Regions from separate parts of the Brevibacillus sp. FIR094 genome, predicted to be linked through region 2. Evidence: a T-box and tRNA genes for the amino acid it is inferred to sense, from the RefSeq annotation. Region 2 holds a T-box; the other holds one or more tRNA genes.
What was found. A T-box is a leader RNA that pairs with one kind of tRNA and senses whether it is charged. The one in region 2 lies ahead of ileS (isoleucine--tRNA ligase), so its partner is inferred to be a tRNA-Ile.
Positions count from the first base shown of each region.

Region 1: it encodes a tRNA-Ile, which carries the amino acid that the T-box ahead of ileS (isoleucine--tRNA ligase) is inferred to sense. The anticodon was not compared.

Region 1 covers NZ_JBEAES010000022.1:98,486-105,569, reverse strand. Annotated here, with positions in the region: gene ACQ5DJ_RS19640 (DUF3995 domain-containing protein) at 34-456, opposite strand; gene ACQ5DJ_RS19635 (TetR/AcrR family transcriptional regulator) at 564-1,079, opposite strand; gene ACQ5DJ_RS19630 (GNAT family N-acetyltransferase) at 1,296-1,751, opposite strand; gene ACQ5DJ_RS19625 (YjcG family protein) at 1,830-2,339, opposite strand; gene ACQ5DJ_RS19620 (hypothetical protein) at 2,485-2,643, shown strand; gene ACQ5DJ_RS19615 (alpha/beta hydrolase) at 2,646-3,350, opposite strand; gene ACQ5DJ_RS19610 (phosphatidylglycerophosphatase A family protein) at 3,528-4,121, shown strand; tRNA gene ACQ5DJ_RS19605 (tRNA-Ile) at 4,538-4,614, shown strand; tRNA gene ACQ5DJ_RS19600 (tRNA-Val) at 4,640-4,715, shown strand; gene ACQ5DJ_RS19595 (hypothetical protein) at 5,444-5,590, shown strand; gene ACQ5DJ_RS19590 (hypothetical protein) at 5,855-6,910, shown strand.
Region 2 covers NZ_JBEAES010000021.1:81,116-106,250, forward strand. Annotated here, with positions in the region: gene spoVE (stage V sporulation protein E) at 1-1,091, shown strand, start outside; gene murG (undecaprenyldiphospho-muramoylpentapeptide beta-N-acetylglucosaminyltransferase) at 1,171-2,274, shown strand; gene murB (UDP-N-acetylmuramate dehydrogenase) at 2,377-3,282, shown strand; gene murA (UDP-N-acetylglucosamine 1-carboxyvinyltransferase) at 3,298-4,554, shown strand; gene ACQ5DJ_RS19280 (cell division protein FtsQ/DivIB) at 4,687-5,472, shown strand; gene ACQ5DJ_RS19285 (DUF881 domain-containing protein) at 5,495-6,205, shown strand; gene ACQ5DJ_RS19290 (DUF881 domain-containing protein) at 6,226-6,972, shown strand; gene ACQ5DJ_RS19295 (small basic family protein) at 6,975-7,322, shown strand; gene ftsA (cell division protein FtsA) at 7,465-8,718, shown strand; gene ftsZ (cell division protein FtsZ) at 8,845-9,993, shown strand; gene spoIIGA (sigma-E processing peptidase SpoIIGA) at 10,229-11,191, shown strand; gene sigE (RNA polymerase sporulation sigma factor SigE) at 11,194-11,916, shown strand; gene sigG (RNA polymerase sporulation sigma factor SigG) at 12,066-12,845, shown strand; gene ACQ5DJ_RS19325 (YlmC/YmxH family sporulation protein) at 13,006-13,284, shown strand; gene pgeF (peptidoglycan editing factor PgeF) at 13,366-14,196, shown strand; gene ACQ5DJ_RS19335 (YggS family pyridoxal phosphate-dependent enzyme) at 14,217-14,915, shown strand; gene ACQ5DJ_RS19340 (cell division protein SepF) at 14,958-15,383, shown strand; gene ACQ5DJ_RS19345 (YggT family protein) at 15,415-15,678, shown strand; gene ACQ5DJ_RS19350 (RNA-binding protein) at 15,691-16,464, shown strand; gene ACQ5DJ_RS19355 (DivIVA domain-containing protein) at 16,565-17,056, shown strand; T-box leader at 17,127-17,394, shown strand; gene ileS (isoleucine--tRNA ligase) at 17,441-20,218, shown strand; gene ACQ5DJ_RS19365 (TraR/DksA C4-type zinc finger protein) at 20,372-21,145, shown strand; gene ACQ5DJ_RS19370 (mandelate racemase/muconate lactonizing enzyme family protein) at 21,132-22,283, shown strand; gene ACQ5DJ_RS19375 (MFS transporter) at 22,299-23,672, shown strand; gene ACQ5DJ_RS19380 (NUDIX domain-containing protein) at 23,738-24,220, opposite strand; gene ACQ5DJ_RS19385 (NAD(P)/FAD-dependent oxidoreductase) at 24,235-25,135, opposite strand, start outside.

The sequences.
Region 1 (7,084 bases), on a different contig from region 2:
TGACCATTTATGGGAAGAGGGTTTTTTGTGAACTTAAAACAATGCGAGCAGAAATGATATCCCTAACCACAAGCATAGAGGGGTGAACAATGCCGTATCTTGACGGGCAAACTTCGTATTTTTTACTTTTTTAAAAAAACCAATGTAGTTGAAGTCTCCCACAGCCCGCAGGACAAATACAGCGGCACAGACAATGCATCCCCATTGAATCAAAGAAGGGGCTATAACGGGCGAGAGATAACCGCTCTGGGCAAGCAAAAGGTAAGCGGCACAAGTCAACAAGCAAGCAACGACGATGGTTCCGCCTTTCCGAGGGGAAAAAGTCCGACGAGAATGATCGGCTGTTGTGGGAATGACAGAATCGGTCCCCCATTTTCCTCCGAAGGCCCAATAAAAATGGAGCAAGGATACTAAGACTAAGAACAAAGCAGATGAGATAGGAAAAACATGCATCATGGGAATGCCTCCTACTGATTCGTAATGATTTTTGTGAAGATACGCGTCCGTATGTTTTGGGTAAAAAAATCCCTGCGCAGTATAGTCTGTCAGGCAGAGAGGGTTAATCAAATCCAAGTCATAAAATGATGCAAGGGCTCGGACATATCAAAAGGCGCTTCTAGCTCTCTGCGCACGAGCCAACCAATATAGAGGAGGTATGCGAGTTGAGCGCGTGCCATTGCATCAGCGGGAGCCAGCCCTTTTTTCTCATACAAAGAGGCAACGAAGTCGATCCTACGCTTCTCGATTTCCACGAGACGTTTGCAAAGGGCAGGATTTTGCTTCGCCCAGTTGTACATAGCGGCTTCGATTTTTCGCTCGCTACTAAAAACGCTCGACAACAACTGTTCCAGCGACATACTGTCCGCGTGTGGCGCTCGAATGATCCGCTCAGTCGCATGCTCCTCCCAATAATCGATCATGGAGTCCAGTAGCGCTTGACGATCTGGAAAGTGATGATAAAAGCTCCCTTTACTGATCTTCAGCTTTCTGGCGAGAGGTTCCACACGAACAGCGTCAATGCCTGCTTCAGCCAACATCTCGAGCCCTGCCCGAATCCAATCTTCACGTACGTATTGCATGGTTCACCTCAAAAGATACGGTATCGTATGTTTCTGGTTCCATGTTATTCCACCGGGTGTGAAGTGTCAAGAAGCATTGAATTGTGTATGGAGAAAGTAGCAGAGGGCTAAGGTGATCTCGGGTACCAATGAAAAACAACCTCGCTTCGCATGATGATCATAGCGAAAACGAGGTTGTTTTTCTATCTGAGGGAATGGAGCTACACGTAGCTTCTGTTATTCGCGAATGGATTTGACCATCGCAATATGCTCGATACCCGCATCATCAAATAAGTCGCCAAAAGGCTCATAGCCGAGCTTTTCATAAAACCGTTGGGCTTGCGTCTGCGCGTTCAGCTTCAGGCTGTCATACCCGTGTTGTTTGGCCAGCTCTTCTATCGCGAGCATGATTTGGCGGCCGAGCCCAGTACCGCGTTCTGTTTTGGCAACCGCCACCCGTTCAATTTTTCCCACCCCAGGTGCGTAGTTACGAACACGGCTTGCGCCCACTGGCTTTCCATCGCGGTAGGCCACAAAATGAATCGTTCCGCCATGCAGTGTGTCGTGCTCATCTATTTCCAACTCTTCCGGTACTTCCTGTTCCTCGATGAAAACGGCTCGGCGTACGGACAGGGCATCCGCCAATTCTTGTTCAGTGGTGACTCGTTGGATCTGGTAGGTTTGCAGGTTCATCGGTATTCGTCCTTTGTTAGAAAATATCCCTCCCTACGACGGATACGCAGGGAGGGTTGATGATTGAGGAAAGGTTGTTTATTTTTTGAGAAGGAAAGTCTGGTAAACGCTCCAGATGCCATCCTCGAGTTGATAAACCAAGTGGAAGCGATCAATCTCGCTGTTCAGGTCAATTTTTGCCATGCTCAGTTGACCGGTTACATCCCGCAGCTCATCGTCGGACAGGTCGCGCCCGATGGTCAGATGCGGTACGTATGCGTAGGTTTCTTTTTCATTCACACACTGATTGGCAATCTTTAAATGCAGCTCGTTAAATGGTTCTTTGTTTTGCACAGCCAAATAGATCACGTTGTTGGTAGGGTGGAAAGAAGATACCCGATGGAAATGAGCCGAAAAGCTGTCGGTAGAGGAGGCAACCTGCTCCAGATGGCTCACCAGCTCAGGAAGCTTGGCTTCGTCCAGCTCAAAGGCTTCCTTCAAACGGATATACGGAGGAACCAAAGCATAGCCTGGGTCATAACGTTTCCGGTAAGAGTTCGCTACTTCTTGCACCTTGCTAGATGGGAATATTACGATACTGTACATCATCAGAACCACTCCTCCTTACTATCTATCATGCTCTACAAGATATTATTTTAACAGAAAATTCTTCATTTGTGTAATGTTAAGCGTGGGTCTGTATATTCCTTGTGTCAAAGGAAAGACTGTGTAGTGCAAGGAGGTGCCGCACTGCATGTATACGGCAATGATGATCACATTCATTTTTCTGGTTCTGCTTCTACTGTCTGTGCTGACCTTCACGATCTTGACTGCGATACGAAAAGGAGAATTCGAAGAAGCACTCGTATCGACTATTAAGGATGAAGGTCCACAAGAAGAACAGCCACGGTAAGTTTACCCGTAAAGCGTCTTAAGCATACGCGGTAGATTGCGCTGCCAGTGGCCCCACGTATGGTCACCCTCAAACGTTTCATAAACGAGGGTGGCTTTTTTCGTGCCCAAAATCTCGCGCAGTTCTTCATTGGCCGCTAGAAGATTCAATGTGCCACGACCCGTGCTTACTGCCGTTTCCTCCGTCCCGATCTCCAAATAAATGGTTTGCGGTACGGAAAAGTCAGCGTCAGCTATCAGACGATTTAACTTTGCGTCCATGGCAATCGACTGGCAGGCAACTTGTCCAAACGTATGTGGATAGTGAAGAGCAGTAAAAAGAGAGACAACCCCGCCCAATGACTCGCCAAGAAGTGTTCGTGCGTTTCCCAAAGGATGTGTAGAGTAATGCGTATCGACATAGCTCACGACTTCATCGGCGAGGAAGCGACGGTAGGCCATATGCTCCTTGCCATCCGGATGATAACGGTCATTCCGTTTACTTTTCTCGACAGGGAGAAAGACAGCGATGATATCAGGCAATTCTTTGTCCTGGTTCAATTGATCCAGCAAAGAAGCCATCCTGCCCATTGCCAAGTAATCTTCTCCATCTTGTACGTAGAGGACTGGATACGAATAGAGTGGCGAGTAGCGTTGGGGTGTGTAGACAACCAGCTTTTCCGGCGTCCCCAAATGCCGGCTTTCCAAGATGATTTCCTCAAGGGCCACTACGGTGTCCTCCTTATTTGGATATTCCTTTCATTATACAGGAGCGAGCGGGCATGCCCAACAGTTTGGGTGCAGGGTCAGTCAGGCTGTGGGCGAAAGATTGTCGCAATTTGGCCAGCGTGTGATACTATGGTAGGAAACGACTTCACTCGATTTGTGGAAGGGGTTGTCTCTTATATGAAGAAGCAAGTACACAGCATCGAAGTCAGAAACGCTGCTCTCGCACGTTTGGCAGAACGCGGAGTGACGCTGGATGATATCGCAGAGATCGTCTATCTCATGCAGTCACCATACCATCCAGATCTCACAATGGCGCAGTGCATCGAGAGCGTGAAAGCGGTCTTGGAAAAAAGGGAAATGCAGCACGCCATCCTGGTTGGCGTTGAGTTGGATACGTTAGCAGAGAAGGGCCTCTTGTCCGAGCCGCTCCAATCCATCATCGCAGCAGATGAAGGACTGTTCGGATGCGACGAAACATTGGCACTAGGCTCCGTATTTGGATATGGAAGTATCGCGGTGACCACCTTTGGACATTTGGATAAGCACAAGGTCGGGGTGATTAAAAGGCTGGATACCAAGTCGGCAGAGGGACGTGTTCACACATTTTTGGACGACCTCGTGGCGAGTGTGGCAGCCAATGCATCTAGCCGCATGGCACATCGGATGAGAGATGAGCAGGAGGCGGAGTTGACACGAAGTGAGGCGTTGAAGCAACAGGAAGCGGAGCTACGTGTCGAGGAGAAAGGGAAAGGGACGGAGCAGGCGGGGTAGGCTAGGGTTGCGATGAGGGAGTTTGTTTCGATCGTTACCTAATTATCTTGTTTGTTGTTGTAACCTTTAGTGGATAGTCTTTTGTCTGGCTGAGCCAATTCTTCACGGGTGTAGCTCATGTGCTTGATGGCGTCATGTTTGATGTGATGCCATCAAGTAGGTAATCCCCTGTTTTGTAGGGGATGTGGGCAGCAGCGGTGAGGAATGGCTTTTTTGTTGGGGGCTTGGGTAAGCACATATAGCTGAAACGAGATGGTCTTGGCTTTTTGCAAGGTAAAAGCAAGACTGATATCACTGGGTTTCTTAGTGTTCTTTTGGTACGAGTGAAAATTTTTACAAGAAATTATTCATTTCCTCTTGAAATCCATTTTACGATGCTGTATAGTAATAAATGTGATCGACGTCCGATACGATTCGGGCCCTTAGCTCAGTTGGTCAGAGCGGTCGGCTCATAACCGATTGGTCGTAGGTTCGAGTCCTACAGGGCCCACCATTAAACGATCACACACATATCCCATGATCCGGTAGCTCAGTTGGGAGAGCACCATCTTGACAGGGTGGGGGTCGCTGGTTCGAACCCAGTCCGGATCACCATATATCGAATGCTGAAACCCTTGGTAATCAAGGGTTTTTTTTATTTTATGCACCTGATTCATTCGCGTCAACAAGTCCAAAAAACAGAGTTGTTGACGGATTGTTGACGGAATCAATCAGACTTGTTTCTTGGATTTAGTTACTGGGGAATCAAAAAGCGAATCAAAATGCTTCGCTGCTTCTTGATCAGCTGAGCGCAGGGCATGACCATATACGTTCATTGTCGTTAAGATATTTGAATGTCCAAGCCGTTCAGAAATGATCTTTGCATGAACGCCTTTTTAATGAGCAGTGTAGCCGAGGTATGGCGCAGATCGTGGAAACGAATATATTTGAGGTTGTGTCTCTTTGTAAATCGGCTCCACCATGTTATGGATACAGTGGTTTTCCGTTCATGCTTGAAAAAACAAATAAGCGTTCCCCTTCTTCCCATAATTCTTCACTTTGCATCCGAGTCTTAGCTGATTGCACTTTAAGGGCCATAACCTCTGGAATAAGGGATGGCGGGATGGATACTTTCCGTTTAGAATTTTTGGTTTTCGGATCTAAGATTTTATTACCAACATCCTTCACATAAGTTAAGGATTGTCTAACGTCGATTGTTCCAACCCCGTCGTCTATTTCGATGTGTTTCCATTTCAGACCTAGTAACTCGCACCGTAGACTACAATGATACGCTCGGTGTTGAAGGCTAGTGGAATACTCATCCACAGAATAAGGATAAACCTGTGAATACCAAACTCGATAAAGAATCAGCAGAAAAAGTGATCGGAGTCCTTGGTGCACTTTGGACAGCCAGCCCGGACCCCAAAGTAAGGGATGCGGCTCATTATGCGGCGAAGGCATTCCGTGATGCAGTAGGCATTTCTAAATAGTGGCACAGCCCTCCTTCGGATACATAGTCTGGGGGAGGGCTGTTTTAATTATTTGTCATATAGCTTAAGTAAAATAAATATTAAAACCCAAAATATACCTCCTAGTATTATGTTGCTACCTCCTCCAAAGAATAATCCGGTAAAGAGTCCTAAAACAACTATTATAAATATTTCTAATAATTTGAACATCGTTATTCATCTTCCTTTTTTAGAATTTGACGTATATAATAACACAGAACAAAAATGGAAAAAGGTGGGAATAATATGAAGAAGTTGGCATCTTTCTTGTGTGTCTGCCTTGCTACAACATTAGTGTTAACTCCTGGGATAAGTCACAATGTATTGGCAAAAGAACGCTTGAAAAAACTAGAAATAGTTGAGATCGCATTAGATGACTCTCGTTCCTCGCGATCGTTAAAAGCGTTGAATAATAATGATAGCGAAGAAACTTATTACTTCATCCATAATGAAGGTGAAGAAATAGATCCCAAAGATATAAAGGAATATATAAAGACTGAACTCAAAATAAATCGCTCGTCTGAAGACGAAGGAGCTGCACCAAAACTGATGGGTGTAGGTGTTTATAAACAAGATGGCACTAGACACGTTGATTACATCTTTGATCAACTAGATGAAGTCCCTTTAGAAGAAATTCGTGAAGAAATTGAAGAAAAAGTTGAACTTGCTGAAAATGAAGGTGCAAGGAATATTATATCATTAAATGCTTCTGCGAGTTCTGATGATGATACATATTCCGATTCTTACACGTATAGAGTGAGAGATGATAATCGAAATGAAATCGCGGGTGTTTATACCAGCAATGTAGACTATATAAGAAAGGGTACATCAACATTAAAGGGAGAGAAAGTCTCTGTTTGGGATGTTAAGTTTTTCAATCAAACAGAACCAAGAAATAATTACCAAACTCGAGAATTAGCAATGAGATATAGACATAGTGGTAGTGATGCTGACGAACAGACAATTCGCTCATATGGGCCATATACAACTGACACTGACTCATCTGCTTCTGTTGGATTATCAGGTTTAGTTCCTTCTGTGAGTTGGACTTTCAACACTAAATCAGCAAGTATTAAGGATGAATCAAGCTTATCCGATAATTATACGAAGTGGATTGTCGATTTTAAGTTAGGAACGAGGACAGCAAAAAGTAACTTTGTATATGAACCAGGTGTTCGTGTAACAAATAACGATGCAGGGATAGTTTTTAAGCATAACCATTATGTTAATTACTACAGAAATCTTGATTCTCAAGCAAAACTAAACACGGGCACCATTGAATTAATATTAACAGACTTGTAATAATTACAATAGCAAACAACCCGCCAGGCTTAACATCTTGGCGGGTTGTTCTCTTACACAAGCAGCTTGGCTAAAATACTTTTAAATTCCGCGATATCAAAATGAACCTGGTCGAAAGTCTCTATCTGATTGTTCTTTACATAGTGGCTCTGGCACATGATAAGTTTGTTATAG
Region 2 (25,135 bases):
GCAAGGTACGCTCTGCCCCCGACTTCGTAATTATTTTTGCAACACTTTTTTTATTAGGAATTGGCATCGTGATGGTGTACAGCGCCAGCGCGATCGTGGCGCAAAAGCCGCCATTTTCCGATCCGTATTTTTTCGCCAAGCGGCAACTGATCTTTGCTTTGTTAGGGATTACATCCATGTACATTACGATGAATATCGACTACTGGGTGTGGAAGCAATGGGCCAAGCCAGGGTATTTGGTGAGCATCGGTTTGTTGATTCTGGTTCTGATCATCGGGATTGAAGTAAATGGTTCGAAAAGCTGGCTTGGTTTTGGAGCCTTTGGAATTCAACCAGGTGAATTTGCAAAGCTTGGTGTCGTAGCATTCCTCGCCAGATGGCTCTCCGATAATCAGAAGCAAATTGTCTTGTTCCGAAAAGGTCTTATGCCTGCCTTGGGAATCCCAGTTCTTTGTTTTGGCTTGATCATGCTGCAACCGGATTTGGGTACAGGGACGGTTTTGATGGGAACAGCAGTTGTCATGGTTTTTGCTTCAGGTGCGCGGATCAGTCATTTTGTTGGACTGGGGATGATCGGAGTTGTTGGCTTCATCGGCTTGGTTTTGTCAGCACCTTACCGAATCAAAAGGATTACGTCCTTCCTCGATCCGTGGTCTGACCCGCTCAATACCGGCTATCAAATCATCCAATCCCTTTATGCGATCGGTCCCGGCGGTTTGTTGGGTCTTGGTCTAGGGCAAAGCAGACAGAAGCATTTGTATCTGCCTGAGCCTTACAATGATTTTATTTTCTCGATTGTCGCGGAGGAGCTTGGCTTTATCGGAGGCACGCTCATTCTCCTGCTTTTCCTCCTCTTGTTGTGGAGGGGAATGCGAACGGCGATTACGGCTCCAGATTTGTTCGGAAGCCTGCTTGCACTAGGGATCATCGGCATGATTGCCATCCAGGTGGTCATCAATATTGGTGTTGTGACAGGGATGTTTCCAGTGACAGGGATCACGTTGCCGTTCTTAAGCTACGGTGGTTCATCATTGACACTGATGCTCACTGGTGTAGGTGTCTTATTGAACATCTCTCGTTTTTCTCGATAATAGAAACCTCAACGGGGAGTACGCAATAAGCAAGAAAATCAGCCTATTGCTACTCCTTCTCAAAAAAGGGTGTGAACGTATGCGTGTCGTCTTAACAGGCGGTGGCACAGGTGGACATATTTATCCGGCGCTTGCGGTGGCGAGGGAAGTTTCCCGCCAAAATCCGCAGGCTGCCTTTTTGTATATTGGCAGTAAAAAAGGCTTGGAAGCAGGTTTGGTTCCGAGATCAAATATACCTTTCCAATCCGTGGAAATTAGCGGATTGAAACGCAAGCTGTCGTTGGACAACCTAAAGACCTTGTGGAAATTCGTCCGGGCAGTTGGAGATGCGAAGAAAATGCTGCGCGAATTCAAACCGGATGTCGTAATTGGGACAGGTGGCTACGTATGTGGTCCAGTCGTATATGCAGCTTCGCGATTGGGGATTCCGACTCTCATCCATGAGCAAAACGTAGTGCCGGGCTTGACCAACAAGTTTCTTTCTCGTTCAGCTTCACGGGTGGCCGTTTCGTTCAAAGAATCGCTTGCCCATTTTCCCCCGTCCAAAACGGTACTGACCGGAAATCCGCGTGCAACGGAAGTTATGCACGGTAACGCAGAGGCGGGTCGTAGCTTTTTGGGCGTGGATAACAACAAAAAAATCGTGCTGATCTTTGGCGGTAGCAGGGGAGCACGCGCAATAAATGAGGCGGTGCTTTCGGTTGTTACACAGTTGGGCAAATATGCCGATACTCATTTTGTATATGTGACGGGCGACGTTCATTTTGAAACGATTTCGGCACAGCTTCGTGAACTGGGAACACTTCCAAGTAACATTTCTGTGCTTCCTTTCGTCCATAATATGCCGGATGTTTTGGCGGCGACGCATGTATTGGTTGGGCGTGCAGGGGCATCTACCTTGGCTGAAATAACAGCACTAGGTGTGCCTTCGATCTTGATTCCGTCCCCGTATGTCACGAACAATCATCAAGAGAAAAATGCAAGAGGATTGGAGCGCGCAGGGGCAGCTCATGTTATCGTAGAGCGGGAGCTTACCGGAGAGAGCTTGCTGCTTTCCTTGGAAAATATCCTTGCCAATCCAGCGAAATGGGAAGAGATGAAAAACAGTGCTCTTTCCTTGGGGATGCCGCAAGCTGCGACGGAGATTGTCCGTCAATTAGAGGCGATTACACGAAAAAAATGATCGGATGGGCGATTGTCACGCCGATCTGGGCGAACGCATAGTATGGAGCAAACACGTGAGAAGACTAGGTCCGACCTAGCAAACGTATCAGGAGGTTCACAAATGAAAAAGATCGCAGATGAACTCATGCAAGCAGGAATCGAAAAAGTGTGGACCGATGAACCCCTTGCTAATCATACAACGTGGCGGATCGGGGGTCCTGCTGATTTGTTAATCCAACCCAAGGATAAAGCATCCTTGCAAAAAGCCTTGCAGATCATCCATCGTCATGAAATTCCTTGGAGTGTAATCGGGCGCGGTTCAAACCTTCTGGTGAGGGACAGAGGGATACGTGGAGCCGTGCTTAAAGTGGCCGAGGGCTTAAGCCACTGTGAGTTCAGGGGCGAAGAGGTGTGTGTGGGTGCCGGATATTCCATGATCCGCCTGGCGGTGGAGACAGGCAAGATGGGATTAACAGGTATGGAGTTTGCAGGAGGGATTCCTGGTACGGTAGGCGGCGCCGTCTATATGAATGCGGGGGCACACGGATCTGATCTTTCACGTATTCTTATTGATGCCGAGATCCTTTTCGAAAACGGCGAAAGTAAAGTGTTGAGTAACGAGGAACTGAGCTTTAGCTATCGGACTTCTCTTTTGCAAAAGCAAAAAGGGATCGTGCTAGAGGCCCGTTTTCAATTGCGGAAGGGCGACAGCGAGGAGATTGCGGCCACGCTCGCTGCCAATAAGGAACGACGGCGCAATACGCAGCCACTCCAGATGCCGTGTGCTGGCAGCGTGTTCCGAAATCCGCCAAATGACCACGCAGGTCGCCTGATTGAGGCGGCTGGGCTGAAGGGCTATCGGGTCGGAGGAGCTCAGGTTTCAGAAAAACACTCCAACTTCATCGTGAATTGCGGAGGAGCAACGGCTGCCGACGTCCTCACCTTGATTGATCACGTGCGGAGCACCATTCTCGAGAAAAATGGGATTGACCTGCATCCGGAAGTCCTGGTGGTGGGCGAGGGGTAACACGGAGGTGAAAGTTTGGAGACTTTTGCGATCGAAGGCGGAAGACCTCTGTCCGGTTCGCTTCGGATCCAAGGTGCTAAGAACGCTGCTCTTCCCATTCTTGCCGCTGCTGTGCTCGCGGAAGGGCAATTCTATATCTATGACGTCCCCCATCTAAAAGACATTAAAGTCATGCTCGAAATCTTGACGCTGCTTGGGGCGAATACGAAGCATGAGGACGGATGTGTCGATCTGGATACAACGTCAGTCTGTGTCCCGCAGGTGCCGGATGATTTAATGAGCCAAATGCGATCTTCGATTTTTTTGGCGGGACCACTCCTGGCACGTCTGGGTGAGGTCACGATTTCCAGGCCAGGTGGATGTGACATTGGAGAGCGCAGGATTGATTTACACTTGGCTGGATTGACTGCGCTAGGAGCCAAGATCGAAGAATCGGAAGGCTACATTACATTTCGGGCCAAACAATTGCGTGGGTCCAATATCTTTCTTTCCTTCCCCAGTGTGGGCGCGACGGAAAATATCATGATGGCGGCTGTGCTGGCAAAAGGCACAACCCGAATTTGTAATGCAGCACGAGAACCGGAAATTATCGACCTCCAAAATTTCCTGAATGCAATGGGTGCGCGGATCAGAGGGGCAGGCACCGATACGATTGAGATCAGTGGTGTGCCTCGCTTGCGTTCCGTCAGTTACCGGATCATACCGGACAGGATTGTAACAGGAACCTATCTACTGGCTGTCGGTATTTCACAGGGACATATCGAATTGACCAATACACTGCCTGAGCAATTGATGGCATTGATTGAGGTCGCCCGTAGCTGCGGTGTTGAAATCAAGACCCGCCATGATATAATGGAAATCAAAAGCACCTCCCGTCCACGTGCCTACGACCGGATCATCACTTCGCCATATCCAGGGTTTCCAACCGATTTGCAGGCGCAGCTGATGGTGTTTCTGTCACAGGCTAGGGGAACGAGTGTCATCAAAGAGACCATTTTTGAAGGAAGATTCAAACATGTGAATGAATTGGCGCGAATGGGCGCCTCTATATACGTAGATCTTGGCTCCGCAATCATTCGGGGTGTTAACAAATTGACCGCTACGAATGTCGAAGCTACCGATCTTCGAGCAGGTGCTGCCTTAGTCCTCGCAGGGCTTGCTGCAGAAGGTATTACCACGGTGAACCAGATCGATCATATCGATCGCGGATACGATCGGCTGGAAGTGCAGTTGCGTCAATTAGGAGCCGATATATCGCGAGTATCGATTTAACCGAGGGAGAGTGGGCGGCATAATGTTATGCCGCTTTCCCTGTTTTTGTTTCATGACATTTATTCGAAAGGCATCCAGTAATTTACTTTGCTCTGGGCAATGAGCCTAAAAAACATGAGGAAGGGTACGGCCATGGCGGTATATGAGGAACGCATTCCGCAAGTTAAGCAACAACGCCCCAGAAGAAGGGGTAACCGCAAGCTGATCATTCTACTGGTGCTGTTTTTTCTAACCATTCTCATCATCGTTTTTATCCGTTCCCCTTACAGTAAGGTGCAAGAGATTCGAGTGATTGGTAATGATATTTATACGACGGAGCAAATCATTACACAATCTGGCTTAAAAAAGGACATGCAGTTTCTAAACGTATGGGAGAACAGTGTACGAAATAACTTGAAACCATTAGAGGCCATTAAAGATGTGGCGGTGAGCCGCTCTTTCCCCGGATTGATCACGCTACATATAACCGAACAAAAGCGCGTCGCTTTTTGGAGTGTGCAGGACGGAAGCCGTTATGCCTTACTGGACAATGGCTATGTGCTCAAACAGGTTAATTTCGCCAAGCGCGTAGTGGACAGGCCATTGATTAGCTCGTGGGCCTCACCTGAGCTCCTTCCCCATCTTGCGAAGTCGCTATCGAAGTTATCGCCAGATGTACTCGCGGAAATTTCGGATATTACACTGACGCCAACGGTTTACGACAAGCAACGCGTCACGCTGTACATGCGAGACGGGAATGAAGTAAGAAGCGTCATCTACAAGCTCGACAAGATGATGAACTGGTACCCGCGGATCGTGAAAGAATTGCCGTCAAATACAAAAGGGGTGCTCTCTTTGTTTGAGCAGCCATGGTTTATTCCGTACGGTGCTCAAGGGGCTATTCCTATTCAGGAAGGACAAGAGCAGCCACAGCAGTAAATGAAAAAGGGGAAAGTTGACAATGAGTCGTCGTCGCAAATTTCATTTGTATTTAACCATCGTGACGTTTTCTACTGGCTTTCTAGTGGCCACTTCCTTCGAAACGAACAAGCTTACGCGCAAAGAGCGGATGAATGATCAGCTGTTCCAACAGGAAACGCAATTGAATGACCGAATTTTGGCTGAGAAGGAGCAAAATCGGCATCTGGAAAATCAACTGCTCGATTTGCAGCGTCAGGTGGGAAAAGTGGAAGAAGCGATGGCGGAGCGTAAATCGGAGGCTGCAGAGACACTCAGTCAACTGGATGCAGCGCGGATGTTGGCAGGGGTAGTCGCTGTCGCAGGGCCGGGTATCGTCATAACGATGCAGGATAGCCAGAACGCAGCGAACAGCGCAGACATCGCGAACTACATCGTGCATGAGCAGGATGTGCGCCTAGTCGTCAATGAACTGCGTGCAGCAGGAGCAGAGGCGATCAGCATTAACGGACAGCGGGTGGTGAGCAATTCCGAGATTCGTTGCATTGGACCAACGATCATCGTAAACGGCATCAAGTCTGCCGCTCCGTTTGTCGTAACAGCGATCGGAAATCCCGACACACTAGACAGTGCTTTGAACTTGCCGGGAGGTGTTTTGCACTCCTTGCAAGATTTTGTCCATATAAGCGTAGCCAAAAAAGAACGGGTCGAGCTGCCTGCCTTTGTTGGTGACGCGAAAACGAAACACTCCTAAATAAAAGGATGCGTTTACCTATGTTACAAAAAAGCCGTAAAATCACATTTATTCTTGCCATTATTAGTGCTATCATAGGTGTGATGTTGACTGTGCAATTACGAAGCAGTCTTCATCCTGTTCATAAAGAGTCTCGCAGCATCGCGGAACTTCGGACCACGTTGCAAAAAGAACTGGAGAAACACAAAAACCTGCTCGCAGACATTTCAAAGTATAATCAGCTGTACTACCAATACGAAACCTCACTCAGTGAAGATGAAAGTATCTCCGTTATGAAAGAGGAGTTGGCACGGACTCGCCGAATGGCTGGTATGGTAGGGATGGAGGGAGAAGGCATCGTTATTGATGTTGTCGATGCCCATACGCCTGAACAACCAGCTATGGATGAGCATATGCCTGTGCCTGTTGTAGGAGACTATACGATTGACGATGAAGATTTGCGCTGGTTGGTAAATATCCTGTTTGCAAACGGAGCACAAGCTGTTTCCATTAATGGCCATCGACTGATTGCTACCACTGCGATCCGAAATGTGGGAGACGTCATCCAAATCGATACCAGGACGATCAGGGCTCCGTATGAGATAAAAGCATTGGGGGAGCCTGAAGTATTGTTGTCCGCATTAAAGCTGGAGGGCGTAGAAGAGAACTTCCAACTGGCGAATAAAAAGGTGCTGGCAGAAAAACGGGACAAGCTGATGATTTCAGCGAATAACGAAACACGTGTCATTCAATTTATGAAACCTGTGAAAGAAAAAGGAGATTCGTAACCATGTGGCTCCCGCTTATCGGACTGATTGTCGGTCTTGTTGTCGGCTTCCTGCTGGATTGGCGTGTGCCCCAGGAGTATAGCAGCTATCTATCAATAGCCCTCTTGGCTGGATTGGATACGATCTTTGGGGGGATTCGTTCGTTTTTAGAACGTACTTTTAACGTTCGTATTTTCATGTCTGGATTCTTTTTCAACACACTTTTTGCAGCAGGCTTGGCCTTCATCGGAGGGTTCTTGGGGATTGATCTGTATTTGGCTGCGATCGTGGCTTTCGGGGTCCGCTTGTTCAACAATCTCGCAGTCATTAGGAGAATTGTTCTATCCAAATGGATCAATCAGCAAGAGTAACGCGAAGAAAAATGGGAAGATGGTCATTTTTTTACAAAAAATCAATAAGAAAAAAAGGGAATGGTTGTCCTGTGTGGAATAATTTATGCAGGTGTTCTCATTTTAGCAAGAAAAAAGACGTAGCAGGGGAGGTGTCACAGGTTTGGTAAGCAATGAACTCATAGTCAGCCTAGACATTGGAACATCCAAAGTACGCGTCATGATCGGCGAGATCAACAATGGTTCCATCAACATCATCGGCGTCGGACAATCACACTCAGAAGGCATCAAGAAGGGCGTGATTGTAGACATCGACCAAACCGTGCATGCCATCCGAGAAGCGGTTGATCATGCGGAGCGCATGGTTGGCGTTTCAATCGAAGAAGTGTATGTGGGGATCACTGGAAACCATATCGATCTGCATGAAACCCAAGGGGTTGTCGCTGTATCCAGCGAAGACCGTGAGATACGAGAAGAAGATATTCAACGCGTAATTCAGGCAGCGAAGGTTGTGGCTATTCCTCCAGACCGCGAAATCATCGAGGTAGTCCCAAAGGAGTACATCGTTGATGGACAAGGGAGCATTAAGGACCCGCGTGGGATGATTGGTGTCCGACTGGAAATGGAAGGGACCATTGTGACCGGGCTGAAAACGGTCGTACATAATATCGTTCGCTGTGCTCAACGAACCAATCTGCGTGTAGCTGGAATATTCTTGCAACCGCTTGCGGCTAGCACTGTTGCTCTATCCAAAGATGACAAAAATATGGGTGTCGTTCTTGTCGACATCGGTGCGGGTTCTACCACGATCGGTGTATTCGAGCAAGGAAAACTGGCAGCGACCACCGTGATCGGCATCGGTGGCGACCACATTACGAGCGATATTTCACTGGGACTACGCACGCATACAGATGTGGCAGATCGAGTGAAAACCAAAAACGGCTGTGCCCTTATTGACGAAGCATCCGAAGATGTGAAGTTTAAGGTGAACCGGATTGGTAGCGAAGTTGAAAAGCAATTTACGCAAGTGGATTTGGCCAATATTATCGAGCCGCGCGCTGCGGAAATATTCCAATTAGTCGAGGATGCTGTGTACAAATTGGGCTTCCGCGACGAAATTGCAGGGGGCTATGTTCTTACGGGTGGTACCGTAGCCATGCCGGGCATGTTGGAATTGGCAAAAGAAGAATTGGACGCACCTGTTCGAATTGCGATTCCTGATTACATCGGAGTGCGAGATCCTGCCTACACCACCGGGGTAGGTTTGATTCAATATGCCTTGCAGTTGATGGAGCGCCGCAGCATTCGCGTCACCCCCTCATTCAAGAGCACTCAGAAGCAAACCGTCTCGTCTAAGCCAAAAGAAGGCGGCGGTTTGATGGAAAAAGTAAAAAACTGGTTTAGCGAATTTATTTAAGGGAGTTCGCTTTACCGAGTTTAACTACAATGACGAAGACGGGGATCGTTTCGTTCCATTGTGTTTAGTTGACAGGCTTCTGTAGCCACGAAGTTTTCTTATGTTGAATTGGGGAGGACTAGCAATATGCTGGAATTTGATATGGACTTGGAATCCTTTGCACGAATTAAAGTCATCGGTTGCGGGGGCGGAGGTAGCAACGCAGTAAACCGCATGATCGCAGGTGGAGTAAAGGGTGTAGAATTCATCACCTTGAACACCGATGCGCAAGCACTTCAGCTCTCTAGTGCAGATATCAAGCTGCAAATCGGGGAAAAGCTGACACGTGGACTTGGAGCAGGTGCGAATCCTGAGATCGGTAAAAAAGCGGCGGAAGAAAGCCGTGATTTGATTGAAAACGCTCTGCGTGGAGCTGACATGGTATTCGTAACTGCCGGTATGGGCGGTGGTACGGGTACAGGTGCAGCACCAGTTGTTGCAGAGATCGCTAAGGAAATGGGTGCTCTTACCGTTGGTGTAGTAACCCGTCCGTTCTCCTTCGAGGGTCGCAGACGTTCCCAGCATGGTGAGATCGGTATTGCTGCTCTGAAAGAAAAAGTAGACACACTGATCGTGATTCCTAACGACCGTCTTTTGGAAATCGTTGACAAAAATACGCCAATGCTCGAAGCGTTCCGCGAAGTTGACAACGTACTGCGACAAGGGGTTCAAGGTATTTCCGATCTGATTGCGGTACCAGGACTGATCAACTTGGACTTCGCTGACGTGAAGACGATCATGACTGAGCGCGGTTCTGCTCTTATGGGTATCGGTGTAAGCAGCGGCGAAAATCGTGCGGCTGAAGCAGCTCGTCGTGCTATTTCCAGCCCACTGCTCGAAACTGCGATTGATGGTGCACGCGGTGTTCTCATGAACATCACAGGTGGTACTAACCTGAGCTTGTACGAAGTAAACGAAGCAGCGGACATCGTATCTTCTGCATCGGACCCAGATGTGAACATGATTTTCGGTGCGGTGATTAATGAGGATCTGAAAAATGAATTGGTAGTGACCGTAATTGCCACAGGCTTCGAGCATAGTCAACGCGCGGCGGAAGCTCCTCGTCGTCAACAACAGCCGATCAACACGCCTGGCAATCGTCCGACACCAGTTTCCAATACGAATAACAGCCGTGCGAAAGAAGAAGAGGAAGACAAGTCCTTCTTCTCCATGGGCAACCTGGATAATCTGGATATTCCAGCATTCCTGCGCAATCGCCGCCGCAACAAAAACTAAAGTGATAAACGACTGTCAAAAGCCTTGTTCCCGTCAGTGGGAACAAGGCTTTTTTTCGTTGAATCGATGAAAAATGTTAGACAAAAAAACCAAAAAAACACCGTCAAGAATTGACAGACTTTACATACACATTGATATATACTGCTTTTACTGATAGAAGTCGTCCTACTATTTACCATTTTTGCTAGGACACATGCTTGCTGCCAAGTCGGTCAAAAGATGAGGGGGAAAGCAAGTGGTTGTGTATCTTGATATCATTCTACTCCTGAATGTGGCTATTGATACCTTGTTACTCTGGTTTACTGCTTATTTTCGCAAAGAGCGCATGGTGTGGTGGAGAATGATACTTGCCTCTCTGTTTGGCTCCGCGTATCTGGTGTTTTTCTTTTTTCCTGTGTTTTCCCCGATGTATCAATGGTGGGTCAAACTGCTCTTTTCTGTCATCATGCTGTGGATTGCTTTTGGGAACAGGAGGTTGTTGTCGTTTGCGCAAAACTTGATCATTTTTTACTTTGTCGCATTTGTGTTCGGAGGGGGAGTGCTTGGGCTACAGTATTTTTTGGCACCGCGCAATGAAATTGTGAATGGACTGGTTGTTACGCATAATGATGGATTTGGCGTTGGTTTCAAACCAACCTTGGGGATTGTCCTGATCGGTTTTATCCTGATCTTTTTCCTCGGGAAAAAGAGCTATCGTGCGATTCAGGAGCCGCGAAGAATCGAAACCTTTCTCGTCGATGTCGTCGTTACGTTGGCAGGGGAAAAAGTCATTTGCCGTGGACTTGTGGATACAGGAAATCAGTTACACGAGCCAATTACACGCATACCCGTTATGATTATGGAGAATCGCATGTTCGCTCATTTGCTTCCGCCGTCGCTTCTCCGACAGGCCGATGAAAACGGTGGAGTGTGGGAGAAGCTGGACGGATCTTGGGACCATTTGTCATTGGAATGGCAGTCTCGGGTACGCTTGATCCCGTATCGCAGCGTGTCAAGAGGTATGGATTTCTTACTCGCAATCAAACCAGACCATGTCATGGTCGTGCAAGACGGGATTCGTTTTGAAACAGAACGGGTGTTAATCGGGCTTAACCCGATCCCATTGGCCGCTGATGGCAAGTATCAGGCCATCGTGCACCCAGCCATGATGGAAACCTATACGGAAGAATCAACCTTTATTCTCAAACAGGAGGGCTAATCATGTATGTAAAACTTCGCCTACAACTCCAATTGACCTGGTACCGAATCTTGCTCTGGCTTGGTGTACGCGCCGAAGAAGTCTATTATATTGGCGGGAGTGAAGCATTGCCTCCACCGTTGACCAGAGAAGAAGAGGAGCTGCTGCTCGGACGACTGCCGTCTGGTGATCCGGCTGTCCGCGGTATGCTAATTGAACGCAATCTTCGTCTGGTCGTATACATCGCCCGCAAGTTTGAGAATACGGGAATCAATATTGAGGACTTGGTCAGTATTGGCACTATCGGCTTGATCAAGGCAGTGAACACCTTTGATCCAGACAAGAACATCAAGCTGGCAACGTATGCTTCTCGTTGTATCGAAAACGAAATCCTCATGTATCTTCGCCGCAATAATAAAATTCGTTCAGAGGTATCTTTTGATGAACCGCTTAACATTGATTGGGATGGCAATGAGCTGTTGCTCTCAGATGTTTTGGGTACGGAGAATGACACGATCTATAAAAACATCGAGGACCAAGTGGATCGAAAGCTTCTGAAAAAAGCACTGGATAAGCTGTCTGACCGCGAGAGAATTATCATGGAGTTGCGCTTCGGTTTAGCTGGGGAAGAGGAAAAGACACAAAAGGATGTAGCAGATTTGTTGGGAATCTCACAGTCGTATATTTCGCGTTTGGAAAAGCGAATTATAAAACGGTTGCGAAAAGAATTCAACAAGATGGTCTAACGCATATTTTCCCAGCTTGGGGGGATACTGTTCCTAAACCGAAACAGATGGTGGTTTTTGCCACCTTCTTGGTCGGCTACGCGTCAGTTACGCGGCCTTTCAAGACAACCGGGTTAGGGACTTTTTTCTTGCTTCGAGGAGGGAAAGACGTGACGCGCAATAAGGTAGAGATATGCGGGGTAGATACCTCCAAGCTTCCGGTGTTGACAAACAAAGAGATGCGGGAATTGTTTGAGCGCCTGCAAAGTGGGGAGCTGGCTGCCCGCGAGAAGCTGGTCAACGGCAACTTGCGACTGGTGCTTAGCGTAATCCAACGATTCAACAATCGCGGAGAGTTCGTGGATGACTTGTTTCAAGTGGGTTGCATCGGATTGATGAAAGCGATCGACAACTTTGATCTCGGACAAAATGTGAAGTTTTCCACGTATGCCGTACCGATGATCATCGGAGAAATTCGACGCTATTTACGGGACAACAATCCGATTCGTGTTTCCCGCTCTTTGCGAGACATCGCGTACAAGGCCTTGCAGGTGCGTGACAATCTGACCAACAAACATTCGCGAGAGCCTACCATTATCGAGATTTCTCAGGAATTGAACGTAGCCAAAGAAGACGTCGTGTTTGCACTTGATGCGATCCAAGATCCGGTCTCATTGTTTGAACCGATTTATCAGGATGGCGGCGATCCGATTTACGTAATGGATCAGATTAGTGACGAGAAGAACAAAGATGTCACGTGGGTAGAGGAAATTGCGCTTCGTGAGGGAATGCAGCGGCTAGGTGACCGAGAAAAAATGATATTATCCATGCGCTTTTACGAAGGAAAAACGCAGATGGAAGTAGCAGAGGAAATCGGTATCTCTCAGGCACAGGTCTCTCGATTAGAAAAAGCGGCAATTGCCCATATGCAAAAGCACGTTCAATCGTAAGGAGAAACCAAATAGGCGACCCGGCGGTCTTGTACCGTTCGGGTTTTTTGTACGAGTGGACAAGTTAGATTTCAATCGCCTTACTTTTTGGCAAAGAAGCGGACATATTCCTCTTTGGACTCATATACTGAAAGTAACGGAGAAAAGAAGGTGAGGAAGAATGGTAAAAATCTCTGACTTCCAGACCAAAGAAGTGGTAAATATTCTCGATGGGAAACGGCTTGGGCAAATTTCAGATTTGGAGATCGATCTGCGTCACGGTCGTGTAGAGGCTATCGTCGTACCGGGACCAGGCAAGTTTCTCGGCTTCTTTTCTGCCGGGAACGATTATGTCATACCCTGGCGCAATATTGTGAAGATCGGGAAAGATGTGGTGCTTGTTCGGATGGAAGAAGCACTTAAAGTTGAAGTAAAAACTTCAGGTGGAGAAGAATACTAACGAGTAAAGGGAGAAAGGCATGGATAGCCTTTCTTTTCTTTTCGGCTATGGTATGATTAGCCATATGAGGAAGGTGACAACATGAGAGAACCATTTGTCAGGGTAGAGGATAAGTCAATCTTATCGGTAACAGAGTGGGAGCAACAATTTCCTGGCTTAGTGGCGGGGTTTACGATTCGCTCAGGCGGGGAAAGTGAACAACCGTACGGGTCTTTTAATATGGGATTGCATGTGGGTGATGAATCTGCGAACGTAGTAGCCAATAGACGCAAGCTGGCAGAACAAGTCGGAATGTCTTTTACGGCGTGGACATGCGCTGATCAAGTGCACGGTAATCGGGTATGCCAGGTAACAGCAGGCGGTGCGGGAAAAGAAAGCCTAGAGGACGTCATATCTGCAACGGATGGTTTGTTTACCCTTGAAAAAGGAGTCTTGCTGACCTCGTTTTATGCAGATTGCGTTCCTCTCTATTTTCTAGATCCCCAATCGGGAGCAATCGGACTTGCGCATGCAGGATGGAAGGGAACAGTAGGCCGTATTGCCGAGGAAATGGTGAAAGCCATGACGAAGCACTATCAGGCAAAGCCAGAATTCATTCGAGTCGCAATTGGCCCATCCATTAGCGGCTGTTGCTATGAAGTCGATGAGCGAATCATGATGCAAGTACGCACTTGTGTAGCCGATTGGGAAAAAGCAGTCATTTCCTCCACAGGGGAGCGGTATATGCTGGACCTTCGTCAGCTGAATACAGAGATATTGCTCGAAGCAGGAATTTCTTCAGGGAATATTTTATCCACGGATTGGTGTACAAGCTGCAGAACAGACTTGTTTTTCTCTCACCGCAAGGAAGCCGGGATACAAGGAACTACCGGACGCATGGCTTCCTATATCGGCTGGAAGGAAAACTTGTAGAAGAAAGGGAAGGGTTCGTTATGACCAAGGAACAAGAACTGTTAAAAGAACGACTGCATTCCATCGAAGCGAGAATTCAGGCTGCTTGCGATCGGGCGAACCGCAAACGTGAAGAAGTAAAAATTATTGCCGTGACCAAGTATGTCGACGCAGATGCCATTGGGGACTTGCTCGCTGTAGGCGTAGAGAATATCGGGGAAAATCGCGTGCAGGATGCCCTGCCCAAGCACCAGCTACACGGGGATAAAGGGATCTGGCATTTTATCGGGCACCTCCAGACGAATAAGGCAAAAGAAGTCGTGGGACGATTCCCGTACATCCATTCTCTGGACCGACTTTCTTTGGCACAAGAGCTGAATCGACGCGGTGAAGCGTTGGATCATGTCGTAAAATGCTTTTTGCAGATCAATATATCCGGCGAAGAGACAAAATTTGGGCTTAGTCCCAATGACGTATTGGCTTTTTTGCGCGAAACCAGTAATATGAAACATATAAGTATCGTCGGATTAATGACGATGGCGCCTGTTGTCGAAAACGAAGAGGAAGCCAGACAGGTGTTCCGTGGCTTATATGAGTGGAAGCAACGGATTAACGAAATGGCATTCCCGCACGCACAGGTGGAAGAGCTGTCTATGGGCATGTCTAGTGATTTTGAAGTAGCCATTGAAGAGGGAGCTACATATATTCGTTTGGGATCGGTATTGGTCAAGCCGGAGTAAAGGAAAACAGACCAAACCACGGAGTAAGAGAGGAGGAAGAGTATGGGTGTTATGAATAAATTGATGGGGTTTCTGGGGTTAGAAAACGAGGAGTACATCGAAGAGACAACAACGGTTGAAGAGGAAAGAGAAGAGCAAGAATCCTCGCACAAACGCCAGCCGACGGGTCGAGCTAATAACGTGGTACCGTTTCAAGCACGGGAAAAGGAGGGAATCCGTTTGATTCTCTGTGAACCCCGTCATTACAGTGACGCGCAGGATATCGCAGACAACCTGCGTCATCGTAGACCCGTTGTGGTCAACCTCCATCGCGTGGAAAAAGACCAAGCCAAGAGAATTATCGACTTTTTGAGCGGGACGGTCTACGCATTAAACGGCGATATCCAAAAGGTCGGAGACACGATCTTCGTGTGCACGCCTGACCATGTAGATATTCAGGGTACGATCTCCAGTGTGTTGGAAGAGTAGCCAATTAAGACGAAATTAAAAGGGTGAGCCAATGACTGCTGTCATTTCGATTTTAAATTTTGCCTTTACGGTATATCAATACATGATTATTGCTTACATTTTGATGTCATGGGTTCCTCAAATGAGAGGTACAGGCATCGGACAGTTACTGGAAAGATTGGTTGAGCCTTATTTGGCACCATTTCGCCGGTTTATTCCACCGCTCGGCTTCATCGATATCTCCCCGATTGTCGCATTGATTGCATTGCGCTTTGCCCAATCTGGCCTGTACGCCATTTTGCAACAAATCCTGTAGGCGAGTGAAACGATGAGCATATTTGACCATTTTTCAAAAGAAGAACGTCCCTTTGTTGAACGGGCGCTGGAAATGCTGACGCAAGTAGAGCGGAAGCAGGCCATGCGCCTTACTGATTTTGTAGACCCTAGGCAGTTGATGATTTTTCAGAGTCTATCTTCACAAGTAAGAGATGTGAAGGTTTCTCCTTATGGAGGCTACGAGGGTGCCGAGCGTGTACGTATCATCATCCATCCGGAGTACCTCCCAGTCGAGCCTGAGGATTATCGCCTTACCTTATTGGCAATCAAGGGTGATCAGCGCTTTCATGTGCTGGAGCATCGAGATGTAATGGGGGCGATGCTGGGCGTCGGGATGAAGCGGGAGAAATTCGGAGATATGCTGACAGATTCAGCTGGCAGCTACGCGATTGTTGCAGAAGAAGTCGCTGATTTTGTCTGTGCGCAGGTGACGCAAATTCATCGGACATCTGTTCAGTTTGAGCGGGTAGCATGGGAGGCGTTTACGCCACCTGCAACGAAGCTTGTAGAGAAAACGATCACCGTGCCATCACCGCGAATTGACGCGATCATCGGAGAAGTACACAATATGTCTCGCGCAAAAGCACTGGTGCCAATTCGAGCAGGAAAAGTAAAAATCAACTGGAAAGTAATCGAAGACCCATCTTATCAACTCCAGATGGGTGATATGGTTTCTCTTGCAGGTTATGGTCGGTTCAAAGTTCTTGAGGTAGCAGGTCCAACACGCAGCGGAAGACTTCGCATGATTGTCGGACTGGTTACATAAGATGGACCAAGGCGCAAAAAATTGTAAAATACGGCAGGAAACACAGCTAATCCTGTCGAAATGATTGAAGACGAATTATCGGGAAAAGTGGGGGGTTCATGTGCCATTAACGCCGTTGGATATACACAATAAGGAATTCAGCACAGGCTTTCGTGGGTATAACATTGACGAAGTGAACGAGTTTCTCGATCAGGTGATCAAAGATTTTGAGCTCTTGATAAAAGAGAAAAAAGAACAGGAAGAGCGCGTAGCCATTTTGAATGAGCGCGTAGATTACTATAAGAGCTTGGAAGAAAATTTGAGCAAGTCGATTCTGGTGGCGCAGGAGACAGCGGAGGACGTGAAGTCGAATGCCCGCAAGGAAGCGCAGCTCATCTTAAAAGAAGCCGAGAAAAATGCAGATCGAATCGTCAATGAAGCATTGGCGAAGTCGCGCAAAATCGCAATCGAAATCGAAGAATTAAAAAAACGTGCTTCGGTTTACCGTATGCGCTTTCGGACGCTTTTGGAAGCACAGCTGGAAATGCTGGAGAATGGCGATTGGGACAATATTGAACAGCCTCAGGCAGATTCGGCTGTCACCGTTGAATAAATCATTGACGTTCGACCAATGATGGTACTATAATGAAAGACAACTTTTTCGAAATAGGCACTTATCCAAATCATAGACGATGAACGGGAAGAGTATGTGAGTCAGCACTGTCTAGAGAGTCGGGAAAAGGTGAAAACCCGGCCAGTTGCTTTCGCAGAAAATCACCCGGGAGTTCAATATCCGAAAGCCCAGAAAACCTTGATGGTTAAACAGGTGAGTAAGTGAGCGCGTCATTCCCGTTACGAATGAGTGAGTGGAACGAATCCGATACAGGCTTTTTTGTCGTACGGGTTTGTTCAATCAGGGTGGTACCACGGGAGCTTTCTCTCGTCCCTTTTTGGGGATGAGTGAAAGCTTTTATTTATTTAAGGAGTGAATCAGGCCATGGATTACAGCAAAACCTTAGCGCTACCAAAAACAGATTTCCCGATGCGCGGAAATTTGCCAAGCCGCGAGCCACAGATGCAAGCGGGATGGGAAGAGCAAAATATTTATCAACAAGTGCTAGATCGTACAAAAGACCGCCCGTCTTTTGTCTTGCATGATGGCCCTCCATATGCGAATGGAGACATCCATATCGGTCACGCACTGAACAAAATTCTCAAGGACTTCATCGTTCGCTACAAATCCATGGCAGGATTTTATGCGCCGTACATCCCAGGTTGGGATACACATGGTTTGCCGATTGAGCAAGCGATTATCAACGCACAAGGGTTGGATCGTCGCAGCATCGAAGTGAACGATTTCCGCCAACGCTGTGAAGAGTATGCGTGGTCCTATATCGACAAGCAACGCGACCAATTCAAGCGTCTGGGCGTTCGCGGAGATTGGGAAAACCCTTATGTGACACTGCTGCCTGAGTATGAAGCCAACCAAATTCGCGTATTCGGCGAAATGGCGAAAAAGGGTTATATTTACAAAGGTCTGCGCTGCGTGTACTGGTCTCCGTCTTCTGAGACTGCTCTGGCTGATGCAGAAATCGAATACAAAGATAAGCGCTCTCCTTCTATTTACGTTAGCTTCCAGGTAGCAGATGGAAAAGGTAAGCTGGACACAGAAACAGGCGTTGTTATCTGGACAACGACTCCTTGGACATTGCCAGCAAACCTTGCAATCAGCCTGCACCCTGAACTCGAGTACAACGTAGTGAAGGTAGATGGTCGCAAATTCCTGGTAGCCAACGGTCTGATTGAAGCCGCGAGCAAAGAAATTGGCTGGGAAGGCGTAGAGATTCTCGCGACCTTTAAAGGTCAAGATCTGGAAGGCGTAGAAACGCAGCATCCGTTCTACGATCGCAAGTCTCCACTCATCCTCGGTGAGCATGTAACCTTGGATGCAGGTACTGGTTGCGTTCATACTGCTCCAGGACACGGGGAAGATGACTTTAACATTGGTCAAAAGTACAATTTGGGTGTCCTTTGCCCAGTAGATCACGAAGGTAAAATGACCAATGAGGCTCCAGGCTTTGAAGGTCTGTTCTACGAAGATGCCAACAAAGTGATTACAGAAAAGCTGAAAGAAACCGGAGCACTCTTGAAGCTCAATTTCTTCACGCACTCCTATCCACATGACTGGCGTACAAAAAAACCGGTTATTTATCGCGCGACAGAGCAATGGTTCGCGTCTATCGACGGATTCCGAGAGCAAATGCTCGAAGCGATTAAAAATGTAAAATGGATTCCTCATTGGGGAGAAACTCGTCTGGCAAACATGATTGCGGATCGTGGCGACTGGTGCATTTCCCGTCAGCGTGTATGGGGTGTACCGATTCCAATCTTCTATTGCAAATCGTGTAACGAACCGATCATTAACGACACGTCGATCAACCATGTTGCTGATCTGTTCCGTAAAGAAGGATCGAAAGTATGGTTCTCCCGTGAAGCAAATGAACTGGTTCCAGAAGGGCTTTCTTGCACCAAATGCGATTGCAAGGATTTCCGCAAAGAAACGGATATTATGGATGTTTGGTTCGACTCCGGTTCAAGCCACCAGGCTGTATTGCGCGAAAGAGGCATTGCTTGGCCAGCCGACTTGTATCTGGAAGGCTCTGACCAGTATCGTGGCTGGTTCAACTCTTCTCTCTCGACGGGTGTTGCCGTGTATGGCACAGCTCCTTACAAATCCGTCCTGAGCCACGGTTTTGCATTGGATGGAGAAGGACGCAAAATGTCCAAATCCCTCGGTAACGTCATCGTGCCTCAACAAGTTATTGACAAGATGGGCGCAGACATCTTGCGTCTGTGGGTAGCTTCCGTTGATTATCAGGCTGATGTGCGCATTTCCGATGCGATTCTGAACCAGATCGCTGAGGTGTACCGCAAAATCCGCAATACGTTCCGCTTCCTGTTGGGTAACCTGGATGGATTCAATCCAGCAACAGACCGCGTAGCATACGAAGAGCTGGGAGAGCTGGACCGTTATGTTCTGGCGAAAGCGGCAAAAGTGGCGAAGCGTACACGCAAAGCGTACGATGAATATCAGTTCCATACCGTTTTCCATGCCGTTCACAACTTCTGCGTCATTGATTTGTCCGCGTTCTATCTGGATATTTGCAAGGATCGCTTGTATGTAGAAGCGCCAGATAGTTTGAAACGACGTGCTGCACAGACAGTGATGTACGATTGCTTGCTCAGTCTGGTGAAGCTGGTTGCTCCACTGTTGCCGCATACAGCCGATGAGGTGTGGGCGTTCATTCCAGGCGTGGAAGAGAAGAGTGTGCAGTTGACGGATATGCCAGAAGGTGACGAACAACATCTCAGCTTTGCAGCAGAAGCAGAGAGCAAATGGGATGCGTTCCTGGCGATCCGAGACGAAGTGCTCAAAGCCATGGAAGAAGCTCGCCGCAACAAGGTGTTCGGTAACTCCGTTGATGCGAAGCTGGCTCTGTACCCACAAACGGAAGAAGTTGCGAAAACATTGGCAGCAATGGACGATCTGGCTGACCTGTTCATCGTGGCTCACGTGGATGTACACAGCGAGTCTGCTCCAGCAGAAGCAGTACAACTCGAAGGCATTGCTGCTGTGGTTTCTGCCGCAGACGGTGGAAAATGCGAGCGTTGCCGCGTAGTGAAACCTGATGTTGGCACTCGCGAGTCGCACGCGTCACTCTGCGTACGTTGCGCAGATATCGTAGAAGAACACTACGCACATGTAACAGAATAAAAATTGGTTGATCAACCTGTCATTCTCTTTGAGGATGGCAGGTTTTTTGCTGTGAAAAACGTTCCTCTCATTGGGGGAAACGGTCATGACGTTTTGTTGGTCATATTTCCTACGGGAGCAAGACATACTACCTGTTGAGGAAACCAAACAAAGGTGGTGTACAGCGTGGACCAAAAAATGGTGGCCAGCTTCCGGGAAAAGCTGCTGGAACAGAAAAAAGAACTGGAAGACCGCGTACAGGACCATTATGGTATGAGAGAACCGATGACAACCTCTTTGCAGGAGTTTGCCATGTACGATAATCATCCGGCAGATATCGGCAGTGAGATGTTTGAACGGGAAAAAGATTTGGCCCTAGATAGTCTCGATCGTGAGACTCTAAAAGAGATTGATCAGGCGCTACAGCGTATGGAGGAAGGCACCTACGGCCTGTGTACGGTTTGTGGAGAGCAAATACCCGTGGAGCGACTGGAAGCACTGCCTCAGGCACAAACGTGCAAGGAGCATGCACCAGCGCCGTCAGTCAACGAGTCACGTCCGATCGAGGAACAGTTTTTGCAGCCGCCGTTCGGACGTACATCTTTGGATGAAAAAGAAGGACAGAACGGATTTGACGGTGAGGATGCTTGGCAAATTGTCGAGTCTTGGGGGACATCCAGCACGCCTTTTTCGTACCAGGAACCCGACAAAACGGATTACGACGAAATGTATATCGAGAGCAATGAGCCGGATGGCTTTGTAGAAGCCGTAGAGGAAATCGGTTATACCGATATTGAAGGCTATCAAGGACCGGATAGTGTGCATTTTATGAGAAGCGGGACGTATGAGGAGTACATGAGAAAAGGAGAAGGGAAAGGAAACTTCCTCTCCTATGATGATTACGAGGGAGAGCAGGCAGAGCGAGAGGGCATGGATGACTACTCATGAACAGGTAGCGGTCTTGGACCTGCAAATTGAGCGCGTGGAAACGTATCCGCTACTCCATCGTCTATCGCAAGCTTACGGTGATGCGAATGGGTATAAGCGTTATCGAACCAGTTATCTCATTCGGATTATCACACGGACTGGTATAGATGGCTGGGGAGAAATTATTGATTGGCTGCCGACGCTTCATAAGGGCTTTAGTGAGCGCATCATTCCGTACTTGCTAGGTAAGCAGGTGGATAACAGAGTAGCCATTGTCGATGTCATTGGAAAGTGGCATCAGCGATCGGCTTCAGGTGTCAGTATGGCACTTACGGAAATTTTGGCGAAAGCGGCGGGGTTATCTGTGTGTCAACTGTGGGGAGGTCAGATACATTCGGGCATCCCGGTATATGCCTCCCTCCAATCCTACCGTGAAACAGAAGACTGGATGCAACAGTCATGGAAGCAAGTCACCCAGCAAGTAGACGATGGCTTCAAGATGGTGAAAGTAAAGATTGGCGGCCGCTCTGTTCAAGAGGATCAGACGCATATCGAAAAACTGATGAATTTGTTTCCCGAACAAGTTCAAGTAGCGGTAGATGCCAATCAGAGCTACGACTGTGCGACTGCAAGGAAGTGGGAAGGGCTTTTTTCCCGTTATGGCAATTGGCTTTGGCTGGAGGAGCCGATGCCTATGGATCGTACACACGAGTATGTGAAGCTTCGTTCGTCATTATCCATTCCGCTTGCTGGCGGAGAAAACTTGATTCGTTGTACACAGTTTTTGCCCTTGTATGAGGGTGGCGCCATCGATATTGCTCAGCCTGACCTGATGCATACGGGGGGCATTGACGATTATCGAACGCATCTACAAATGGCCCGTCAGTTTGGCTATCGCGTGTCTCCACATTCCTTTGACGGATCGCTGGCACGATTGTATACGTTATTTGCACAAGCTTGCTTGCTGGCATGGACCAAAATGGATAGTCATCCGATTGAGCCTGTCGAATGGGATGTCATGGAGAACCCGTTTACACAATTGTTTCCGCTGCGACCCATAAATGGCGAAGTGACGCTACCAACTGGAGTTGGAACTGGCGTCGAGCCTGATTGGGAGATTATTAACGCGTTGCGCTGGGACGGTAGCGCTTATGCGTAAGACAAGGAGTTTCGTATGGCACAAAATGCGAAAAACCTAATTGGGCTTGTCGGGGTTCCATTGGTGATGGTACTGGGCAACTCGATGCTGATCCCTGTACTACCTACAATGAAAACGGAAATGAAGCTCACTGCCTTACAGACGAGCCTGTTGATCACCGCTTTTTCAATTGCAGCAGGTATTGTTATCCCTTTTGCCGGCTATCTGTCAGATCGATTTGGGAGAAAAATTGTCATTATCATCTCCCTTGCCCTGTACGGTCTGGGTGGTTTGGTCGCAGGGCTTTCCGCGCTGTGGCTGGATCAACCCTATATGGCTATCATGGGAGGGCGAGTCTTGCAGGGGATCGGGGCAGCTGGGACAGCCCCCATCGCGATGGCATTGGTAGGGGATCTGTTCGATGGCGCTTCGGAGAGTAGGGCATTGGGGCTCTTGGAAACATCAAACGGGATGGGAAAAGTATTAAGTCCGATCTTTGGCTCCTTGCTTGCTCTCATTTCTTGGTACATGGTCTTTTTAGCTTTTCCGATTATTTGCGGTGTCGTTCTCCTGGTGTTTTTATTTCTGACCAAGGAAAAGAAGCAGGATAAGAAGCCGCTCCCCGTCAAGCAGTACATGCATTCGATCGCACAAGTGTTTAAACAGCATGGGAAATGGCTTGTCCCCGCATTTTTTATCGGGAGCATCTGCTTGTTCACGTTGTTTGGTGTACTGTTTTACCTGTCCGATTTATTGGAAGAAAAATACAAGATCGATGGTGTCATCAAAGGTTTCTTTTTGGCGATTCCCTTGCTCGTAATGAGTATAGCGGCGTATGTAACAGGAATCATCATAAAAAAGAAGCTGAAGCTGATGCGTCTGTTTGTGATTATCGGTATGTTTTTGCTGGCTACGTCTTACATTCTGGCTAGCTTTGTCAAAGGGGCTTATGTCCTGATTGGTATTTTGGTCATCGGCAGCATGGGGACCGGGATGATTTTACCTTGCTTGAACTCCATGATCGTTGGGGCCGTGCAAAAAACAGAGCGGGGCATGATTACTTCTTTGTATAGCGGAGTCCGTTTTATCGGTGTTGCGATCGGTCCACCTATTTTTACTTGGTTGCTCGGGATTTCTCGAACGGTCATGTTTCTATCAATCGCAGGTTTATCGCTCGTTTTCGCTGTGCTTGCGATCTTTTTCTTAAAGCCCAAGCAGGTCGAGCAGCAAGAACAAGGGGCAAAAGACAGCGAAACGAAAGGGTGGCGGCAAATATCAGAGGTACTGGGAATTGAACCAGAAACGGTACACGAGGCACAACGTGAGAGTGCCATCGAAAAGTATGGCTTTGATCCAAATGAGCTCGTCAAGCGTGTGTTGTCAGGAAAGAAGGAAAAGGAAAAACAATAAACAGGCTGTCTCTGTCGATCATTCTCACCGGATACGATGCCGGGGAGCGACAGAGACGGGCCTGTTTATGATGGCTGGGACCCCGCAAAGGGATGACGTAGGGCTCGTTCGAGTGCGAGGGGATACACATCATCTTGCAGAATGCGACTAAACTCCTGATTGCCTTTTACATCTCGCGGGATATCCTCAAACACAATGGTGGCAAGCACGTCTGAGCCGCTTGGCTGGTTTGTATATTGCGCTACTCTTGCGATATAAATGTCTTTTCGCATCGAGTCGTCGATGGTGTACTGTCCGATGCGCTCAATCCCTTCCAGAATGGCACCGGTTTCCTCATAAACTTCGCGCACTGCTGCTGCCAGGCTGTTTTCACCTGCTTCTACTTTTCCCCCTGGTAGCTCCACACCACGTGTACGATGGCGAGTAAATAACAGCTTTCCTTGATAAAAAGCGAAGATCAGCACGTGACCTGCTTGGTGGTTACGATACTCTTCGGGGGAAAAGGTTAGCTTGACAGGTAAGCCGAAACCGTCGTAAAAAGCGTACATGCAAAGCTCTCCTTCTACAGGCTCATTGATCTGTTGTTTTGAATTTGCAAGGAAATATGCTTGACTGCCTTCATCGCTTGACCAACTGCCAGTGACAAACTCGCATAAGCGGCTCCGTTGCTCACGTCTCCGACTGCGTATATCCATGGAGAGTTGACTCGTTGAGACGAATCTGTTTGCAAATAGTCATCGCCAAACGTGTCCAAGCCATCGAAACCAGCTGTGTTTCCATGAACACCAATTCGTGGCAGAATCCAATCGACTATGATCGTCTCCGGATTGTCTGTGCGAGTAGAGGTGAGTGCCAGAACCGTCCGTGCCTCTTCCTCCTGATAGTCACTTACTTGTGTTTCCCACAGGACTTGGATGTTGGGTAGGCCTGTGATTTTCTTTTGCCATTCGGGACGAGCACGCCACTCACTGCTCCGAACCAACAGATAAACTTGTCGGGCATGCAAGCTCAAATTTGCTGCACTCTCTAATGCACGATCTCCACCGCCTATAACGGCGATATCTTGCCCGGCGATGGTGTGCGCTTGGGCAGTTGTAGAAAACCAAGGCGACAGGACGCTCGGACAATCAGCTAAGGCCGGTATTTCATTGCAGCCAACTCCTGTGGCGATGAGTAGATAGTCGACACGATAAACAGATTTCGAAGTAATGACCTGTTTCGTTTCCCGATCAATGGAAAGAATGGCTTCGTTCAATCGTATGTTTGGCTGCTGGATGAAAGGATGTGCGATCAGTACCTTTACAAGGGCAGCTCCCTGGTCATATACATGGGGCGGAAAGTCGGTAATCTCGTTGTAAATGTGATGCAATTGGCCGCCGAGTCTATCCGTTTTTTCGATAAGAAGACAAGAAAGACCTAATCGTTGGCACCATATTGCTGCGGACAACCCTGCGATGCCGCCA